Linked DNA regions of Simiduia agarivorans SA1 = DSM 21679. The protein of the gene in region 3 interacts with the protein of the main gene of each other region in a pairwise test. Links are inferred from orthologs where the notes say so. Each region holds a gene or a part of one and is shown on either strand. Other genes may lie near its edges.

Region 1 (6,689 bases), 2.9 Mb from region 3 along the record:
CGGTGTGCTCAGTTTCCTGATGGACGGCGGGCACCCGGCCGATGTGGGATTCCTGTTGGATCGACAGGGTATCGCCATCCGCACCGGCCATCACTGTGCCGAGCCTCTGATGAACCGTTTGGGTGTGCCGGGGACGGCGCGTGCGTCTTTTTCTATATACAATCGGCTTGACGAAGTGGATGCGCTTTTCGCGGCGCTCGACAAAGTCAGGTTTATGCTGGCGTGAGGTAATACAGTGAGTGTTGCGACGTTTGATCCCAATGCCCCCGTTATATCAGTAACCGACAAGGCGGCCCGCCACTTTGTCAGCAAGCTGCAATCGCAGGGTGGCAAGCTGGTCCGCTTGTCGATAAAGAACAGCGGATGCACCGGTTTTGCCTATGTACTGGATACCGTGGAATCCGCCGAGCCCGGTGATCATCTGGTGCAGGTGTCGCCTGAATTGCAGCTGGCTGTCAGCCCGGAAGCTGTTCCGGTGATTCGCGGCACGGAAATCGATATGGCCATTGAGGGGGTGAATCGCGTCATCAAGTACCACAACCCCAATGTGGTGGCTGAGTGCGGTTGTGGTGAAAGCTTTTCGGTGCAGGAATAATGCAGCAGCAAATGGTGGTAACCCGCCGGCAGACGCCTGCGCGCAGAGTGCCGTCTGGCGTGCCGGTAGACATTCCGGAAGGCGAGTTCGTCAATATCCGGCAAAGCCTGGGCGGTAACTACACGGTTACCTGGCAGGGCAATATGTTGCGCATTGACGGGACGGATGCCGACGCCATTGGCTGTGAGCCGGAGAAGCTCGATTTTACCGATGATGGATCCGGTCGGGTCCAGGAAGCACAGGTGTGGGCGGCGCTGGAGACCATTTACGACCCCGAAATACCCATTAATCTTGTCTCGCTCGGCCTGATTTATAAGGTCGAAGTAGAAGGGGGGCAAGTGAGTATCGATATGACGCTGACGGCCCCTGGCTGCGGTATGGGGCCTGTCTTGGTGAGCGACGTGGAGTACCGCGTCGGCAAGGTGCCAAACGTGGCGAAGGTGGTGGTCAATCTGGTGTTTGATCCGCCCTGGTCGCGCGAGATGATGAGCGAAGAGGCTCAGCTGGAAGCCGGCCTGTTTTTTTAATTCTGGATAGACACTGTCATGACCCTGCCCGCTGTAGACGACATACTGGAAGACCTGGCGTTTTTCGACGATTGGGAAGAGCGCTACAAATACATCATTGATCTGGGTAAGGCCTTGCCTGTGATGTGCGACGCGCTGAAGACCCCCGAGCGCCTGGTCAAAGGCTGCCAGTCCAATGTGTGGATAGAACCACGGGTTGAAGCGGGCAAATTACAGTTCCTGGCAGACAGCGACGCGGTGATCGTCCGCGGGCTGGTGGCGCTGGTGCTGGCGGCTTATAACGACCGGGCCCCGGCCGAGATCCTCGCGTTTGATATCGATGGCTACTTTGCCCGACTCGATCTGGAGCGGCACCTGAGTCCGACCCGTGGCAATGGCCTGCGGGCCATGGTGGCCCGGATCAAAACCCTGGCGGCGGCCGCTGCGTAGAATCTGACCCCATCCATACAAAATCCCCAGAAACCCGCGTATAATCGGCGGGTTTTTAGTATGGGAAAGCTGTAAATCGCGAGTTTATGGCGTTTTCCGCAATTTCCAACAAACTGAAGTCTATTTCGGAGTTTTAAATGGCCGTTGAACGTACCCTGTCCATCATCAAGCCAGATGCTGTAGCCAAGAATGTAATCGGTGAGATCTACACCCGTTTCGAGAAGGCTGGCCTGAAAGTGGTGGCCTCCAAGATGAAACACCTGTCCAAAGCTGAAGCTGAAGGCTTCTACGCCGAGCACAAAGAGCGCGGTTTCTTTGCTGACCTGGTGGCCTTCATGACCTCTGGTCCTGTCATGGTGCAGGTGCTGGAAGGTGAAGGTGCGGTGTTGAAAAACCGTGAGCTGATGGGTGCAACCAACCCCAAAGAAGCGGCGGCCGGCACCATTCGCGCGGATTTTGCAGAGAGCATCGATGCGAACGCCGTTCACGGTTCTGACTCTACAACCTCTGCTGCGCGTGAAGTTGCCTATTTCTTCGCCGTAACTGAAATCTGCCCACGCTAATCGCGGGTAGTCGTTGAGGTGAATCCCATGGTTGAAGTGCAGGAAGTCGCAAGCGTACCGGCAAAAACGAATTTGCTGGGTTTGTCGCAATCGAAAATGGAAGCGTTTTTTGAGTCCATTGGCGAAAAGCGCTTCCGTGCCCAACAGGTATTGAAATGGATTCACCAGCTGGGAGTGGTCGACTTTGACGAGATGACCAATATCAGCAAGGATCTCCGCAACAAGTTGAAAGATGTTGCGGAGATTCGTTTCCCCGAAGTCATGAAGCAGCTTGACTCGGTGGACGGTACCCGCAAATTCCTTATCAAGGTTGAAGGTGGCAGTGCCGTTGAAACGGTGTTCATTCCGGACGGCGAGCGGGGCACCTTGTGTGTGTCATCACAAATCGGCTGTTCGCTCGACTGCAGTTTCTGCGCCACCGGAAAGCAGGGCTTCAATCGCGATCTGACCGCCGCTGAGATTATCGCGCAGGTTTGGATTGCGGCTAAATCCTTTGGTCAGTTGGGCGTAAATGGCCCGCGTAAAGTGACCAACGTTGTGTTGATGGGTATGGGCGAACCCTTGTTGAATTTCGACAATGTGGTGGATGCCATGAGCCTGATGATGCACGATAATTGTTATGGTATTTCGAAGCGTCGGGTGACGCTCAGTACGTCTGGTGTAGTGCCGGCGTTGGATCGCTTGGGCGAATACACCGATGCATGTCTTGCGATTTCCTTGCATGCGCCGAATGACGCACTGCGCAATGAATTGGTGCCAATTAACAAGAAATACCCGATTGCGATGTTACTCGACTCGGCCAAGCGCTACATTGAGCAGCTGCCGGATACCCATCGCAAAATAACCATCGAATATACCCTGATCGATCATGTGAATGATCGGCCAGAGCATGCGCATGAACTGGCTGAATTGTTACGCGACGTGCCGGTCAAGATCAACCTGATTCCATTCAACCCTTTCAGTCAGTCGGATTACAAGCGCGTGAGCAACAATGCCTTGCGCCGGTTCCAGACCATCCTGATTGAATCGGGTTATGTCACCACGGTACGTACCACGCGTGGCGACGATATTGACGCTGCCTGCGGTCAGTTGGCCGGTAGCGTAAATGATTTGACCCGGCGGGCGGAACGCTATCGCCGGCAGATGGCGCAGCAGGAAGAAGCTGTGAGAATTGTAGGAAACTAGCCGGAGTGTACATGCAAAAAGCAATGTTTTTCGCGGTCCTGGTGTTGGCTCTGTCGGGCTGCATTACCACCATGGAAAAGGATGTTTCCAAGCCAAACCCGGAAAAGGCGTTGGCGACGCACGTCAAGCTGGGGTTGGGCTACATTGGCGAGAAAAATCTTGATTCCGCACGCTTTCATTTGAATAAGGCGTACGAGCTGGATTCAGACGATCCGGGCATGCTGAATGGCCGGGGCTTGTTGTACCAGTTGGAAGGCGAGCCGGAATTGGCTGAAAAGCACTTTAAGCAGGCCTTGCGCAAGAATCCCTCTTTTACGCAGGCCAGATTGAATTACGCTACCTTCCTGTTCAACCATGACCGGTTTCAGGAGGCCTATGACCACTATCAGAAGGCCAGTGAAGACCTGAACTATGAGCGCCGGGCCGTGTGTTTGTATGGCGTTGGTGTGTCCGCGTTAAAGCTGGATCGCGAGGAGCGAGCTGTCGCTGCGTTTGAACACGCTGTACTGCTGCAACCCTCTTTGGCCGCGGCGCATCTGGAGCTGGCCGAGTATCATTTAAAAGAGAAGCGGTACGCGGAAGCCAAGCGTTCGTTAAACCAATTTGAACGTTATGCAAAAGCGTCATCTAGAAGTCTCTGGGTGGGTATCCAGATCGAGCGGATTTTCGGTAACAAGGACAAAGAGGCCAGTCAGGCGTTGTCGCTGAAGAATCTGTTTCCCTACAGCAAGGAATATCTGGAATATAAGAAAAGCAAGGAAAGCCGTTAAACCCAACAATAAAAACCACTACGGCCAAGACCATGATCAATCAAAATACGCCTGAGGCGGGAGATAACGCGAATCCCGCTGAGGCATTGCTAAGTCCGGGCGCGGCATTACAGCAGGCGCGAGAGAGCAAGTCACTGTCGCTGGAGACGGTGGCTAATGTATTGCGTATCAGTCGCGCCAAGCTGCAAGCGCTGGAATCCGATCAATATGCGGATATGCCTGCGGAGGCATTTGTGCGGGGCTATATCCGCGCTTACTGCAAGCTGGTTGGGTTGGACGAGGCTGAGATGATCGGTCGATACGAGGAATTCCTTGCCGCCAACCGCGAGGTGAGTCAGCTGGTGGAATCGCCACAGGTGACACCGGCGCAAATGTTTAAACCGGTGCTTGCACGGTTCTGGTTTGTGCCCTTTATATTGGTGGTACTGGTTGCAGGGTGGTTTTGGCTGCAACCAGAGCAGGCTCGTATGGACGAGAACAGGCCCGCACCGGTGTCAGCTCAAGTCGCAGTGCCGGATAGTGCGCAATCATCAGGCCCGGACGTGACGGTGTCGGCCGATGGGGCTGCACCGTTGGAAGATAAGGCGCCGGTCCTGCCGGATGAACGTCCACAGGGGGTTGAGCCCGCACAAACGCAAACGCCAGTGGTTACTCGCGATGCGGTAGAGCGCGATCCGACAGTTATTGGTGATGTACTCACAGTGGTATTTTCGGAAGAGTGCTGGTTTGAAGTCAGTGACGCAAAAGGCGACGTGCTGGCCGCAGATCTCAAGCAATCAGGCGACCGTGTGGAGTTGCGGGGCACCGCGCCGTTTAATGTGATGTTAGGTAACGCCAGGGCGGCCAGCGTGGTATTAAACGGACGTCCGGTGGATACCACGCCAAACGGCGCCAATCGCGCGTTGCGAATACAGGTTGAATAGTTGAGCCAGGGCTCAGGCGAGTAGTATATGCATTTTGAATCTCCCATTAAGCGTCGGAAATCCCGCCAGATCATGGTTGGCAATGTCCCCGTGGGCGGTGATGCACCGATTTCCATTCAGAGCATGACCAATACGGAAACCACCGATGTGCAGGCGACCGTTGCGCAGATTCAGCGTCTTGCGCAGGCCGGAGCTGATATCGTGCGGGTGTCTGTTCCCAGTATGGAAGCGGCGGAGGCTTTCGGTTTGATTCGAAAGCAGTCGCCTGTGCCACTCGTGGCAGATATCCACTTTGATTATCGTATCGCGCTGCGGGTGGCTGACCTGGGCGTTGATTGCTTGCGCATAAATCCGGGCAATATCGGTCGGGAAAAGCGCATTGAGGCTGTTGTTTCCAAAGCCAAGGATCTTGGCATTCCCATTCGCATTGGCGTGAATGCGGGGTCGTTGGAAAAAGATTTGCAGAAAAAGTACGGTGAACCTACGCCCGACGCGTTGGTGGAGTCTGCGCTGCGTCATGTTGAGTTCCTGGATCGCTACGATTTTCAGGACTTTAAAGTCAGCGTTAAAGCCTCTGACGTATTCATGGCCGTTGCGGCGTATCGCAAATTGGCCACTCAGATAGAACAGCCATTGCATCTCGGTATAACAGAAGCCGGTGGTTTCCGGTCTGGTACGGTAAAGTCCTCCATTGGACTGGGCTTGCTATTGATGGATGGCATAGGCGATACCATTCGCGTGTCGCTCGCTGCAGATCCGGTTGAAGAAGTGAAAGTGGGCTGGGATATGCTGAAAAGCCTGCGCCTTCGTTCCAAGGGCATTAACTTTATTGCCTGCCCAAGCTGTTCGCGCCAGAATTTCGACGTGGTTAAGACCATGAATGAATTGGAAAACCGCCTGGAAGATATTACCACCCCGATGGATGTGGCGGTGATCGGGTGTGTGGTCAACGGGCCGGGTGAGGCAAAGGAAGCCGACATCGGACTGGCCGGCGGTACACCCAATAATCTGGTTTATATTGACGGCGAACCCAACTCCAAGTTGAAGGCCGATAATCTGGTGGATGAGTTGGAGCAACTTATTCGCAAAAAAGCCGCCCAGAAAGCGGAACAAGACGCAGCGATTATTGCCCGCGATTGATGTTGGATGCTGCAATCAGGAAGTTGATGTGAAGAAGATTCAAGCGATACGTGGAATGAATGATCTGCTGCCGGCGCAATCCGGCCTGTGGCAGTACCTGGAAAATACAGTCTCCGATGTATTACGTCGGTATGCTTATCAGGAAATTCGTTTTCCCGTGCTCGAGCAAACGGAGCTGTTTAAGCGTTCTATCGGTGAAGTGACCGATATTGTGGAAAAAGAAATGTACACGTTTCTCGACCGCAATGAAGAAAGTGTGACCTTGCGGCCTGAAGGTACGGCCTGTTGTGTGCGGGCCTGTGAAGAACACGGGCTTTTGTACAATCAGGTGCAAAAGCTTTGGTACATGGGCCCCATGTTCCGCTATGAAAAACCGCAGAAAGGGCGTTTACGCCAGTTTCATCAGATCGGTATCGAAGCTTTTGGTATGCAGGGGCCGGATATTGATGCGGAAGTTATTATTCTTACCCACCGGTTGTGGAAGGAGTTGGGTGTTGCCGACGCAGTGACGTTGCAGCTGAATAGCCTGGGGACCCCGGAGGCGAGGGCGACCTATC
Region 2 (6,635 bases), 3.9 Mb from region 3 along the record:
GGTGTAAAACACCGACGGGCCGGTCAGTTGCAGTTCGGCCTGCAGGGCGTCGGCAGCAAAGGGCGGACGGCCACTGGCAAACGCGGTCATCACGCCGCGCTGGTGCAGCGTGGCAATAGCCTTTCGGGTCGCAGGCTGCAGCTGCCCTTCGCGATCCAGCAAGGTGCCGTCGATATCAAAAAACACCAGGCGTATATCATCCGCCAGCGGGGTGCCGGCGGGCAGTGAGTCCAGCGCAATGGCCATAGGTCAGATTTGCAACCCGCCCTCGTGGCTCCACTCGCACCGCACAGAGATGCCCCCGCTGCCGGGGGCGTGATAGCTGCCGTTAGCCTCCCAGGTAAAGGTGTGGGTACCAGACAGTTCGGTTTCCAGGTGAACAGTGGCACTGACCCAGTACATGCGGGACAGCAGGTCTTCAAATTTCGCCAGCCATTGCTCCCACTCGTATTCCACCGCTTTGTAGGAGGCGCCGAAGTGCATTACATCGGTGTGGTAGAGGTTGTGCACGTCGGTCACGGGCAGGGAAAACATATCGCGGCACAAAAATGGCCAATCGTCCGCTTCAGGCAATGACATCATGGCACGGGCATTGACCTTGCGCCGTTGCTGGTCCCCAAGCGAACCGCTCACATCCTTGATGCACCCGTAGACGATGGATTCCTGATCGTTATGCATGACCTGTTTCCTGAAACTATTGCCCGAACTCTACCGCATATCCGGCACTGCCAACAACGACCGGGTTGCGCTTTTGCCAGTCGTCACCAGAACCAGCCACCCGACTCCAGATCTTCCCGGCAGCGGTTCAGCTGCGCCTGATAGGTCGCAGCCCGGGAGGACACTTTTTTGGCCACGTTTTTCAACCATTGTTTGTCACGGTAAGTGCGCCGGTTAAACCCGCCATGCCCCTCGTGATAGGCCAGGTACAGGTGGTAGGTATCGTTGGACTTTATCTTTGAGAGCCGCCCGCTCTGGTAGTTGTACCAGCCGATAAAATCGATGGCATCGGCAAAGTCATCGCGCGACGACCAGCTGTTGCCGCTGTTGTGCTGGTACCATTCCCAGGTTTCATCTTTGGCTTGCGAGTAGCCGTAGGCGCTGCTTTTGCGCGGACCGGGGATTACCCACAGGATTTTGGTACGGGGCGGTTTGGCCTTGGCCACAAAACGGCTTTCCTGATGCATCATGGCCATCATGGTCGGGATGGGCGATTTCCAGCGTTTTTCCGCTTTTTTGGCATCCTCATACCAATCGTCTTTTTCCTCAAAAATATCGCACAGATTGTCGGGGTTACTGGGCGGCGACGTGGCGCAACCCGAGGCCAGTATGACCGCCAACACCAATGCCGTGTGTTTTATCAGCGCCTGCCAACCAATCACGCCCCCGCCTCCCACTGAGTCAATTGATCCAGAAATGCCTGCTCATCCAGCACCGGAATACCCAACCCCTGCGCTTTGGTGAGCTTGGAGCCGGCCCCGGGCCCCGCCACCAGGCAGTGAGTTTTGGCCGACACACTGCCCGCCACCTTGGCGCCAAGCGCCAGCAATTTGTCCTTGGCCTGATCGCGCGTCATCTGCTCCAGCGTGCCAGTCAGCACCCAGGTCTGTCCGGCCAAGGGCAATGCGTCGCGTGCCGCGGGCTCGGTTTCAGCCCATTCAAACCCCACGGCAATGAGTTGCTGGATTTGCTCGCGGTGTTTTTCCGATTCAAAAAATTGCCGGATGCTCGCAGCCGATACCGGGCCAATATCCGGCACCGCCAACAGCGCGTCTTCGGAAGCGGTCATAATGGCCTCGAGCCCACCAAAATGCTGCGCCAGTGTGCGCGCGGTGGTCTCCCCCACTTCACGGATACCCAGCCCGAACAAAAATTTGGCCAGTGTGGTTTTTTTGCTGGCTTCCAGCGCGGCCAGAAGATTCTGCGCCGACTTCTCCCCCATGCGCTCCAGCCCCACCAGCTGTGCTTCGGTCAGAGAAAACAGATCGGCGACAGAGCTGATCAGCCCCTCATCCACCAGCTGCTCCACCAGCTTATCGCCCAACCCATCCACATCCATGGCTTTGCGCGAGGCAAAATGTTTAATGCCTTCTTTGACCTGGGCCGCACACAAAAGCCCGCCCGTACAACGCACGGCTGCCTCACCCTCAACCTGTGCCACCGGGGATTGGCACACAGGGCAGTTTTCCGGGAACTGCACCGGACGGGCATCCGCAGGCCGTTTGCTGGTAATCACCGATACCACCTGCGGAATCACGTCACCGGCGCGGCGCACAATCACCGTATCGCCCACCATCACACCCAGCCGCTCTATTTCATCGCGGTTGTGCAGGGTGGCATTGGACACGGTCACGCCGCCCACGAATACGGGCTGTAGACGCGCTACCGGCGTAATGCTGCCAGTACGACCCACCTGGAATTCAACTTCCAGCAATTGCGTCATTTCTTCCTGGGCGGGGAATTTATGCGCAATTGCCCAGCGTGGTGCGCGCGCCACAAATCCCAGCTGATTTTGCAATTGCCGGCTATTGACCTTGAAAACTATCCCGTCGATGTCATAGGGCAACGCCGCGCGTTTTTCGCCCAGGCGCGCAAAGTAAGCCAGGCAAGCATCGATACCGCTCACCGCAGCCATTTCGCGATTGATCAGAAACCCCCAACGCTGGAGTTGTTGCAATACATCCGTGTGTCGATCGGGAATATTCCCGCCTTCCACCACACCAATGTTGTAACAACAGAACTCCAGTGGCCGCGATGCGGTAATGCGCGCATCGAGCTGACGTAAACTGCCCGCCGCCGCATTGCGCGGGTTCACAAAGACTTTTTCACCGGCCGCACGGGCTTTTTCGTTGAGCGCCTCAAAGCCGGCTTTGGGCATGTAGATTTCGCCGCGCACTTCCAGCAGTGCAGGGAAATCACCGCCCATGAGCTTGAGCGGTACCGAGCCGATGGTGCGCACATTGGCAGTAATGTCCTCCCCTACCGAGCCATCGCCGCGCGTCGCGGCCTGGACCAGCAAACCGTTTTCGTACATCAGGCTGACGGCAATGCCGTCTAGCTTGGGCTCACAGGCAAACTCGATGGGTTCGGCGGACTTCAGCAAGCTTTGCAATCGCTTGTTGAAATCGCGCATATCCTCTTCGTTGAAGGCGTTGTCCAGGCTCAGCATCGGCAACTTGTGTTGCACTTGCGAAAACGCGGCCATCGGTTGCGCCCCGACCCGCTGGCTGGGGGAGTCAGCCGTGATCCAGTCCGGGTGTTCCGCTTCTATCGCCTGCAATTGTTGCATCAACCGATCGTATTCACTGTCCGGCAATTGCGGATCATCCAATACGTAATAACGGTAGCTGTGGTAATTCAGCGCTTGCTTGAGCTCTTCGTAGGTTTGTTTTTGGTCTGACATGAAGTTCCAGCGTTGTCGGTTATTTTATTTTCAGCGCCTGTAAAAAAGCCCGGTATTACCGGGCTTTATCGTCGCGCCTCAAGCCCGCGCCAGTTCCAGCTGGCGCTTGCGCTCGTATTCCGTCACCCGCGCCCGGTTGTGTTCCACCGTTTGTTGCGTGAGGGTCGATTGTTGTTCATCTTTCAGGTCGCCTTCCAGCGCTTCGGCAATCGCACGCGCAGTGGTCACCATGGCATCAAAGGCCGCAATCGCAGAGCCTTCCATGGGCAGCGTCATAAACATGCTGAGGCCGGGGGTTTCCAGCTCGTCAAATTTCTGCAAATCGAATACGCCGGGCTGCACCATATTCACCAGGCTGAACTGAATCGGGCCTTCGCCGTCTTCATCCTGATGATAATGAAAAATCTTGCGAGAGCCGAACCGCAGTCCAGCGCCAAGAATCGCATCTTTCACGGCGGGGCCGGCGAAAACTTCACCTTTGGGCGCCACCACACTGATCACATACACCTCTTCCGGTGCCGCATCGGCCAACTTTGGCTCCCGCCCGTGGGTATCGGCGTGGACCGCATCGGTTTTGCCGGAAAACAGCACCCGGTCGTAGGCATCCTCATCAATACCGTCATCGGCCGCAGGCTCCGGCGACTCGACCGGCACAGCCACGGCCGGATCGGCAGCTGCTGTGTCTTCGACGTCCGGGACCACTGGCGCGCCAATCGTAGGTTCAGTGCGACCATCAGCCTCGTCGTCCACATTCATCAATAGCGGCACATGCTGATCGAGATCCAGCTCTTCCTGGTGCTTGGGCTCGTGCTTGGGATCGACCGGGCGCGGCTTCTTGGGTGCAACTTTGGGCGGCGGCACATCCCGTTTGGAGACTACGCGCGCGCCGCCGTTGGGGAGCTCGCTGCCGTAGGCCGCCAGGTCTTCTTTATTGGTGCCCTTGTGCATGGACAAGGACATACGCATTTCATTGCGTTTGGCCGCGCGCATGCGGCGCAAGCCGTCGAGCAACACGCCAATGATCAGGCAGGCAATAATGACCGTTAGCCATTCACGCATGACGAAGTCCCTTCACCGCGTTGATTGGATATGGATTCATAACCAGTTATACCCGTTAAATTACCGCAATTATCAGGAGGCCGCCAGTTCGGCCGCCTCTTCCACATCAACCGTTACCAGACGCGACACGCCCGGCTCGTGCATGGTAACCCCCATCAACTGGTGCGCCATTTCCATGGCAATTTTGTTGTGGGTAATATAGATGAATTGCACGTGCGCGGACATTTCTTCCACCATGCGTGCGTAGCGCCCGACGTTGGCATCATCGAGCGGCGCATCCACCTCATCCAGCATACAGAAAGGTGCCGGATTCAGGCGGAAAATCGAGAACACCAGCGCAATGGCGGTCAGTGCTTTTTCCCCGCCCGAGAGCAGGTGAATGGTGCTGTTGCGCTTGCCTGGCGGGCGCGCCATGATCGCGATGCCGGTGTCGAGCAAATCCTCGCCCGTGAGTTCCAGATAGGCATGCCCACCACCAAAGACTTTGGGGAACAGCTCCTGCAAGCCGCTGTTCACCAGATCAAAGGTTTCCTTGAAGCGGGTGCGGGTTTCGCGATCAATCCGCCGGATGGCGTCTTCCAGCGTTTGCAGCGCTTCCACCAGATCGTCGTTCTGGGCATCCAGGTAGTGCTTGCGCTCAGACTCGGTTTTGTATTCGTCAATGGCCGCCAGGTTAATGGGGCCCAAGCGGGTTATGCGATTGCCGATCGTTTCCAGTTCGGACACCATCGGCGCCTCTTCGGCGTCTTCCGGCAAGGATTCAAGCAGCTGCTCGAGATCGAACTCTTCCTCTTTCAACTGGTTTTCCAGGCCTTGCTTCTGCACATCCAACGTCTGCGCCGCCAGTCGTTCCTGTTCCAGATTGGAGCGCACTTTCTGTACATCCTGTTCGGCGCGGTTGCGCTGCTGTTCTGCCGCGCGCAAATCCTGCTCGACGGTTTCTACCGCCTTGCGCGCTTCGCCCAGCTCCCGCTCCACTGACACCCGTTTTTCCAACAGGGCTTCCAGTTCGAGCTTGTATTCTTCAATCGGGTCGTGATTGTCGGCCAGTGCCGCTTCCAGCTGTTCGCGTCGCTCCGCCAGGCGCTGACTCTGTTCTTTCAGGCGGCTCATGCCGGACTGGATGGCTTGTAACTGGGTGCGCAGGGATTGCACCCGCATGGCCAGTTCGTGTGAGCGGTCTTTATCGTGGCGGGCTTTCTGGCGGGCCTGATCCAGCTTGGCACGGATGCCGTCGCGCTGGGTCATCAGCTCTTCGCGCCGGCCGGTATCGCGCTCCATCGCATCGATGGCCTCCTCCAGAATCATGCGCGCATCGGCCAGATTTTCCGCTTCCAGCTCCATCTGCTCGCGCGCTTCACCCACTTCTTCGGTGATGCGTTTTTTGCGATCCAGGATCTGTTCGACCCGCACCTGCTTGGCAGTGAGCTGGGATTTGATTTCGCCGTAGCGTTTATTGTGCTCGTCGAGGTTGCGACGCAGCTGCTCGCGGCTTTGTTCCAGTTCTTTCAGTCGCTCGCGCCCCAATGCCAGTTGTTCGGACTGGGTGCTCACTGTGTCGGTCAGCGTGGCAATTTCTGCGCCGATGTCTTCCAGTTCCTGTTTGCGCGCGAGCACGCCCGCCGTGGCATCGGTGTCGCGCACCACGCGCAACCAATTGGCACCGATCCAGATGGCGTCTTTGGTAATGACCGATTCGTGCGCAGCCAACTGCGGGCGCAACGCCAGCGCCTCGGCCAGGGTTTCAACCGCGTACACGGAGCCGATCAGGGCGTCGATGCCGTGCTCTGCATCCACAAAACTGCTGAGCAAGGTGGCTTTGGTGCCATTAACGGCAGACACACTGGCATGGGTATCCACCAGCACCAACTGGCCTTGCGTGAGGCTTTCCAGCACCCCGGCCACCTGATCCAGACCGTCGGCGCAAACCGCCTGCAGGTGGTTGCCCAGTACTGTCTCGATGGCCTTATCCCAACCATCGCGCACGCTCAGCCCCTCAGCCAGGCGTGGTTTGTCGGCCAGTTGATTGGATTCCAACCAACGGGTCACCGCCTTATTCTGCTCGCCGAGCGCGGCTTGCTGTAGCGCTTCCAACGACGCGTGGCGACCGCGCAGGGTTTGCAGGCGGGATTTGTGTTCGTCCAGCTGGTTGGCGAGGTCGTTGTTGCTCTCGCGC
Region 3 (7,845 bases):
GCACCGGGCCGGCCCGCTTCAGCGATAATTTCTGCTTCGCGTTCGTGGAATTTCGCGTTTAACACCTGGTGTTTGATGCCGGCTTTTTTCAATCGGGCCGACATAATTTCCGATGTTTCGATGGAGGCAGTACCTACCAATACCGGCGCCTGCTTTTCGATACAGGCCTTTACATCCTCGATGATCGCATCGTACTTTTCTTCCACCGTGAGGTAGATCAGATCGTTAAGATCCTGACGCTGAATCGGTTTGTTGGTGGGAATAACCACTACATCCAGACCATAGATCTGGCGGAATTCAAACGCTTCGGTATCGGCAGTACCGGTCATGCCCGCCAGATTATTGTACAGTCGGAAATAATTCTGGAAGGTAATGGAAGCCAGCGTCTGGCTTTCGTTCTGAATGTGCACACCTTCTTTGGCTTCCAACGCCTGATGCAAACCTTCGGACAAGCGACGCCCCGGCATCGTGCGGCCGGTGTGCTCATCAATCAGCATGACCTGGCCGTCCTGCACAATATAATCCACGTTTTTCTGGAACAGGATCTGGGCTTTCAGTGCCGCGTGCACGTGGTGTAACAGCGTCAGGTTTGCAGCGGAGTAGAGGCTGTCTTCGGCCTGTAATAAACCGGCCTCAATCAACAGATCTTCAATCACCTGGTGCCCGTCTTCCGTCAATTCAACTACACGGGATTTTTCATCGTGCTGGTAGTGACCAGGGTCCGTTTCCGTGGGCGCTTTGAGTTTAGGAATAAGGGTATTGATGAGTTTATACAGCTCGGAGCTGTCTTCAGCGGCACCGGAAATAATCAACGGTGTTCGCGCTTCGTCGATCAGAATGGAATCCACCTCATCCACGATCGCAAAATTCAGCCCGCGCTGATACCGGTCTTCTTTCCGCAGCGCCATGTTGTCGCGCAGGTAATCAAAACCGTATTCGTTGTTGGTGCCGTAGGTAATATCGGACTGGTAGGCCGCGCGCTTCTCATCCGGGTCCTGCTGTGATCGAATCACACCCACAGACATGCCCAGCGCGTTGTACAACGGTGACATCCACTCCGCATCGCGCGCCGCCAGATAGTCGTTCACGGTAACAATGTGCACGCCTTTGCCGGAGATGGCATTCAGATAAGTCGCCAAGGTGGCCATCAGGGTTTTACCTTCACCGGTACGCATTTCGGCGATCCGGCCTTCATGCAGGGTAATACCACCGATTAACTGCACATCGAAATGGCGCATCCCCATCACCCGGCGCGAGGCTTCACGACATACCGCAAAGGCTTCTGGCAACAGCTCGTCGAGCGTAGCGCCGTCGTTGAAACGCTTGCGGAACTCCTCGGTCTTAGCAGAGAAATCGGCATCGCCCAGCTTTTCCATTTCTGGCTCGAGGGCATTGATCTGCTTGACCAACTTGCCCATACGTTTCAGTTCGCGATCATTTTTTGTGCCAAAAATGGCCTTCAGCATCTTGCCTAACATGTGAAATCCGGAATTTATAAAGGTTTCCCGCCCACTGGCGGTTAAAAAAGGTGTCAAGTAAACAGAAAGGCGCCTCAGGTTGCAAGGGCCCTAAAAAGGAGAAGGAGGTCAGCGAGCCGCGCGATGGATATAGGCGGCGGGATCCACGGCGCGGCCGTGCTTGTAGACTTCAAAGTGCACATGCGGGCCGGTAGAACGCCCACTGGTACCCATAAGAGCAATAACCTGCCCTTTCTTGACGATATCACCCACTTTGACCTTGAGCTCGGAATTGTGGGCATAGCGGGTTGAAAAGCCGTTGCCATGGTTGATTTCAACCAGATAGCCGTAACCCTGACGCTGGCTGGCCCAGGTCACCACACCGGCGGCTACCGAAATGATGTCTGAACCCATCTTGCCGGCGAAATCCACCCCTGAATGCCAAGCGACACGCCCGGTGAAAGGGTCTGTACGGCGACCAAAACGCGACGACATCCAGCCTTTACTGACCGGTCGACCGGCAAGGAATACATCGTTTTCCAGCTTGCGCTTGGCCAGTAATGTTTCAAGAATTTCCAGCTGCTGCTCACGGTTGGCAATCTGAGCCGTTAACTGATCAATAACGTCTACGAACTCCGGCGCCTGGTAGGCATCGCCCAAGGCGGCAGACTCAGGCCCACCCAATGCGGGCGGCTGGCTGAAATCAAACTCACCGGAATCGAGTTTTGCAATGGAGGTAAGGCGTTCACCCAGTGCGTCCAAGCGCACCAATCGCGCCTGCAGCTCAGCCACGCGTAAAGTAATCGCAGCAAGCTGCTGCTCGGCCTGTTGGCGGGTCAGCTCGATTTTTTCACGCTGGTCGGAAAGGTCATCGCGCCAGGCGCCTGCGGCTTCGGCATTGAACAGGTCGGCGCCTTCGCCTTTAGCCCACTCAAGCCCGGCCATCACGCCAACACCGGCAGGCAGACCCAATAAGCACACAGACACCAACGCGCGCGTCCACCCACCCAGCGTAAAGCTGCGGGTGCTACCATGGCGTTGGCTGACCAGTATGACTTTCATGCGATGGGTTAATACCTGCTCGTAAATGCCTTATTAGTATAGGTTATTCCGCGGCCAACAGGACCCTGAATCGGCCTGATGGAGCGGGTGCACAGACTAGCGGTTGAGCGCGCCCTGCGCTCGAATGGCCGTCACATTCGTAAGAAAAAATAGTACAAAAGTGGGTTATTTTTTCAAACCAACGGCCGAGCCTGGCAATGGGCAGAGGGAATATCGCACACTTAGGTACCAATTTCCAATGCCCGTCCACAGGCTCAGGAGAGGTTACATCGCCAGAATCGGCTTGATGTAGGAAATCGGCGCTTCTTTCTCATCTTCGAAAGTCACCACTTCCCAGGCATCCTGCTGCTTAATCAGCTCACGCAACACACGATTGTTCAGGGCATGACCCGATTTGTGCGCTTTGAATTCACCAATCAGGCTATTGCCCAACAGGTAAAGATCGCCGATGGCGTCTAACACCTTGTGTTTGACAAACTCATCTTCGTAACGCAGGCCATCTTCGTTCACCACCCGGTAATCGTCGACCACAATGGCGTTATCTACGCTGCCGCCCTTGGCCAGGCCTTTAGACCGCAGGTATTCAATTTCGTGCATGAAGCCGAAAGTACGCGCGCGACTGACTTCTTTAACAAACGATGTGCTGGAAAAATCGACGGCTGTCTTGAGCGTGCGACCGGTAAACACCGGATGATCAAAATCAATGGAAAATGACACTTTAAAGCCATTAAACGGCAAAAAAGACGCGATCTTGTCGCCATCTTCCACCACAACCGGGCGTTTGATGCGGATAAACTGCTTGGCCGCGTTCTGCTCTTCTATGCCTGCCGATTGAATCAGGAACACGAATGGCCCGGCACTGCCGTCCATAATCGGCACTTCGGCGGCGGAGACTTCAACAATGGCATTATCGATGCCCAGCCCCGCCATGGCACTCAACAGGTGCTCAACGGTAGAAATCCGAACGTCGCCCTTGATCAGGGTGGTCGACAGGGTGGTATCACCCACGTTTTCCGCTTTCGCCTCAATTTCTACAACCGGATTGAGGTCGGTACGGCGGAACACAATGCCCGCGTCTACTGGCGCAGGCTTCAAGGTCAGGTAAACCTTCTCACCTGTGTGCAGGCCCACACCGGTGGCACGAATTGGATTTTTTAAGGTCCGCTGCTTAATCATTCACTCACCATGAGGTTACATAGCACTCTAAGTACTACTGATTCCATAGGGATTCGCCGCAATACAATCCCGTCGCATCGCTCGCCCAACCTCCCCTAAAAGGGGTTAAAAAGGAGGCCGCGCTGACTCTACACCTGCCCTGGTGACAAAGCTCCCACCGGCCAGACTTGTTGCTGGCCGAGTCACTTCAACCATGACCTGTTCAGGCCAATCAACCCCTCCGGGCTGACCAAAACACCTGAAAACGGTCGCAAAGCGGCGAATCTTACCAAGAATAGACCGCGAAACCAATACTTAAGTTCCCTGTCAAGACAAACCCATCGGTCTGCCTCAGTCGGCCTGCCGGCGCAAAAACGCTGGAATATCAAACAATTCCATGTCTTTCTCCGGCGCTACCGCCGCATTAGTACCGCCATTAGCCGCCTGCTTACGCCGCTGATAGGTTGGAATATCCAGATCATCCGCCGACGCCGCGGGCTTGGTCTTGGCCGTATTATCGACAATGACCTTGGCTTTGGGCTGAGGCACTTCAACCGCTAACGGCTTCCCCAGGCCCGTTGCCACCACAGTGACGCGCAGCTCATCGGTCATCTCCGGGTCTATCACGGTCCCGACAACCACGGTGGCATCGGGTGATGCAAACTCACCCACGGTATCACCCACCTCGGTGAATTCGCCCAGAGACAAATCAATGCCCGCAGTAATATTGACGAGAATGCCCCGTGCGCCCTGCAGGTCCACATCTTCCAGCAGCGGGCTGCGAATCGCCGCTTCCGCCGCCTCGCGCGCACGGTTTTCACCGGTCGCACGGCCGGTACCCATCATCGCCATACCCATTTCACTCATGACGGTGCGCACATCCGCAAAGTCCACGTTAATCATGCCGGGGCGAATAATCAGATCGGCAATACCCTGTACCGCACCTTGCAACACGTTATTCGCCGCCTTGAAAGCGTCCAGAAGCGAGCATTTGGTGCCCAGAACAGACAGCAGCTTTTCATTCGGAATCGTGATCAAGGAGTCAACCCGCTCAGTAAGCTCGCGAATACCGGCTTCTGCGATGGCCATGCGCTTTTTGCCTTCGAAAGGAAACGGCTTGGTTACCACGGCTACGGTAAGAATGCCCATTTCGCGCGCCACTTCAGCCACCACAGGGGCGCCACCGGTACCGGTACCACCGCCCATTCCGGCAGTCACAAATACCATATCGGCGCCTTCCAGGATTTCTGCGATACGCTCGCGATCTTCCATGGCAGCCTGACGGCCCACTTCCGGATTGGCACCAGCGCCCAGACCCTTGGTCATGCTGTTACCGAGCTGCAGCACGGTTTTGGCGTCAATATCTTTCAAGGCTTGGGCATCGGTGTTCGCACACACGAATTCCACGCCTTCAATGTCACCAGCAATCATGTGCTTTACGGCATTGCCGCCACCGCCACCAATACCTACCACTTTGATTACGGCGTTTTGCGGTACGCTATCTACTAATTCAAACATTGTCATTCCCCTTTGTTGTACCGAAGTCTTTTATTAGCGTGTTACTGCAACGTTTACTTTGGGCATCGCCCTTAAAAATTTTCAGCCAGCCAAGCCTTGGTCCGGCTCCACCAGCTATTACCTTTATCTTTGGTTCCATTAACGGGTTTCCCTTCCTGTTGTTTCATGCCATAAAACAGCAACCCGACACCGGTTGAGTAAATCGGGTTGTTCACTATGTCACTCAAGCCACGCACATTCTGGGGTGCTCCCAGACGGACGGGCATGTGAAAAATTTCTTCAGCAAGCTCGACAACACCTTCCATTTTTGAGGTGCCGCCAGTCAGTACAATGCCCGCTGCCACCAAATCTTCATAACCACTGCGACGCAATTCTGCCTGTACCAACGTGAACAGCTCGTCGTATCGTGGCTCTACGACTTCCGCCAACGCCTGACGGGAAAGCTCACGCGGTTCCCGATCGCCCACGGAAGGTACCTTGATAGTTTCATCTGCACCGGCAAGCTTCGCCAGTGCACAGGCATATTTGATTTTGATTTCATCGGCGTGTGCCGTGGGTGTGCGCAATGCCATCGCAATATCATTGGTCACCTGGTCACCTGCAATCGGAATCGATTTAGTATGCCGGATAGAACCATCGGTAAATATTGCAATGTCCGTGGTGCCTCCGCCGATATCGACCAGACAAACACCCAGGCTCTTTTCATCTTCCGTCAACACCGCATAACTGGACGCCAACTGTTCCAGAATAATGTCGTCCACTTCCAAACCGCATTTGCGAATACATTTTTCAATGTTCTGCGCGGCATTAACAGCGCAAGTGACCAGGTGCACTTTGGCTTCGAGCCGGACACCGGACATTCCCAAAGGTTCGCGCACGCCTTCCTGATTATCGATCAGGTATTCCTGCGGCAGGATGTGCAAAATTTTCTGATCCGCCGGAATCGCCACCGCCTGAGCGGCATCAATGACCCGCTCAACGTCCTGATTGAAAACTTCCCGGTCCTTAATTGCCACAATGCCGTGGGAATTCAGACTGCTGATATGACTGCCCGCAATACCGGCATAGACCGAATCTATCTGGCATCCGGCCATCAGCTCGGCCTCTTCCACTGCGCGCTGGATGGAGTGCACCGTCGACTCGATATTGACGACTACGCCTTTCTTCAGTCCCGATGACTTATGCGAGCCGATGCCAACAATTTCCAGCTCGCCGTCAGCCGACAAGGCGCCAACAATCGCAACGACTTTTGACGTGCCGATATCCAACCCGACGATCATCCGGTTTTCATTTACCGGTGGCATGTGCTTATCCCCGTTTTGTATTGTTCCATAATGGTCTTCCTAAGTGCGATGCCGCACTTTTTATCCTGCATCGCGCCAGCTCACTGCGATGCCATTGTTATATCTCACATCAACTGCACTGACATTCGCCCAATGGGACCTGAGTTCGACGTCAAACACCTTGGCGAATCGTCTAATTCTTGTCTGCAATGACTGACGTCCAAATCGTATGGCAACACCGTCTGCCAAACTCACCGTCCAGCTGCCCCGCGCATCGACTTCGATACTGGCCAAACGCAGATCGCGGGCGTACATCAACTCGGCAATGGTCTGATAGTACTGCAGCATTTTTTCCAGATTCTCCGGCGCCGCAACCAAGGTCGGCAATCCTGACAACTGATACATCGCCGCATCTGATTCAATCAGTTCACCACGGACATTCACATAACCAGTACTGCCCCAGCGCGCAATAGGCTTTTGCTCTTCAATCTCAATCACTAACCTGTCGGGCCACTTGCGCCGAATAGATACCCGATCTACCCAGGCGTCTTGCTCGATGCTGTGTTGCAGCGCCGCAATATCAAGCGCCCAGAAGCCCGTATTTATCTGCTCGCCGATCAGATTTGCTATCTGCTCGCGCGCCACCCATTTGAACGGGCCTTCAATGGTGACTTCCTGCACCGGTCTGTCCCAGATCACCAACGCTTCTTGCACCATCATGGGTGTAAGCCATGCCAGCGCGGAGACCAGCACAAGCATCAGGCACAAGCGGCGAATCAGGCCCGGTCGCTTGACACTTTCCTGCTTGGCTTTTGCACCACGCCGACGCTCACTCATGCGTGAATCGCATCCTGCAATATGTTGCACACCAGACTTTCAAAACTGTAGCCCGCCTGCTTCGCCGCCATCGGTACCAACGAGTGGTCTGTCATGCCGGGCACCGTATTCACTTCCAACATATAGAAATTGCCGGCGCCATCGGCCATCACATCGACCCGCCCCCAGCCTTTGCAGCCAATCGCCTTAAAGCCTGCCATTGCGAGCGCTTTAAGCTCGGCTTCTTTGGTTTCATTCAGGCCACAGGGGCAGATATAGCGCGTTGCGTTAGATATATATTTTGCGTCGTAATCGTAAAAGCGGTTGGCGGCCTCCAGTTTGATCGGCGGCAATACTTCGTCGCCTAAAATGGCCACGGTATATTCAGCACCCTCTATTAACCGTTCGACAATGACTGTGGCATCCAGCGACAGCGCCGTTTGCAGCGCGACCTTAAATTCAGCCAACGACTCGACCCGCGACATGCCAATGGAAGAGCCTTCATGGCTGGGCTTTACCATCACTTTGCCGCCCAGTTCTGCCAGTATTGTCGC

The links.
Region 1: the proteins of ftsZ (region 3) and rlmN interact in binary tests that used the Escherichia coli proteins (3 or more experiments, as listed by UniProt). The link is inferred for Simiduia agarivorans SA1 = DSM 21679 from one-to-one orthologs.
Region 2: the proteins of ftsZ (region 3) and zipA interact in binary tests that used the Escherichia coli proteins (3 or more experiments, as listed by UniProt). The link is inferred for Simiduia agarivorans SA1 = DSM 21679 from one-to-one orthologs.

What each region holds. Positions count from the first base shown.
Region 1 is NC_018868.3:1,044,323-1,051,011, reverse strand. Bases 1,264-4,220 are described here. They hold rlmN (dual-specificity RNA methyltransferase RlmN), read left to right. Parts: upstream 1,264-2,141; coding sequence 2,142-3,299; downstream 3,300-4,220. Other genes in these bases: M5M_RS04705 (RodZ domain-containing protein), read left to right, coding at 4,102-4,220; pilW (type IV pilus biogenesis/stability protein PilW), read left to right, coding at 3,311-4,069; ndk (nucleoside-diphosphate kinase), read left to right, coding at 1,689-2,114; M5M_RS04725 (SufE family protein), read left to right, coding at 1,264-1,551. Also shown: M5M_RS04740 (aminotransferase class V-fold PLP-dependent enzyme), read left to right, coding at 1-226; M5M_RS04735 (HesB/IscA family protein), read left to right, coding at 236-595; putative Fe-S cluster assembly protein SufT, read left to right, coding at 595-1,122; more of M5M_RS04725, read left to right, coding at 1,141-1,263; more of M5M_RS04705, read left to right, coding at 4,221-4,992; ispG (flavodoxin-dependent (E)-4-hydroxy-3-methylbut-2-enyl-diphosphate synthase), read left to right, coding at 5,020-6,132; hisS (histidine--tRNA ligase), read left to right, coding at 6,161-6,689.
Region 2 is NC_018868.3:70,537-77,171, reverse strand. What follows is about bases 2,470-5,372. They hold zipA (cell division protein ZipA), read right to left. Parts: upstream 4,460-5,372; coding sequence 3,479-4,459; downstream 2,470-3,478. Other genes in these bases: smc (chromosome segregation protein SMC), read right to left, coding at 4,532-5,372; ligA (NAD-dependent DNA ligase LigA), read right to left, coding at 2,470-3,400. Also shown: M5M_RS00350 (HAD family hydrolase), read right to left, coding at 1-246; M5M_RS00345 (hypothetical protein), read right to left, coding at 250-678; M5M_RS00340 (transglycosylase SLT domain-containing protein), read right to left, coding at 762-1,379; more of ligA, read right to left, coding at 1,376-2,469; more of smc, read right to left, coding at 5,373-6,635. UniProt on the Escherichia coli protein: Essential cell division protein that stabilizes the FtsZ protofilaments by cross-linking them and that serves as a cytoplasmic membrane anchor for the Z ring.
Region 3 is NC_018868.3:3,927,038-3,934,882, reverse strand. What follows is about bases 3,110-6,108. They hold ftsZ (cell division protein FtsZ), read right to left. Parts: upstream 5,193-6,108; coding sequence 4,026-5,192; downstream 3,110-4,025. Other genes in these bases: ftsA (cell division protein FtsA), read right to left, coding at 5,264-6,108; lpxC (UDP-3-O-acyl-N-acetylglucosamine deacetylase), read right to left, coding at 3,110-3,695. In the rest of the region: preprotein translocase subunit SecA, read right to left, coding at 1-1,478; M5M_RS17535 (M23 family metallopeptidase), read right to left, coding at 1,587-2,519; more of lpxC, read right to left, coding at 2,784-3,109; more of ftsA, read right to left, coding at 6,109-6,496; M5M_RS17515 (cell division protein FtsQ/DivIB), read right to left, coding at 6,557-7,312; M5M_RS17510 (D-alanine--D-alanine ligase), read right to left, coding at 7,309-7,845. UniProt on the Escherichia coli protein: Essential cell division protein that forms a contractile ring structure (Z ring) at the future cell division site. The regulation of the ring assembly controls the timing and the location of cell division.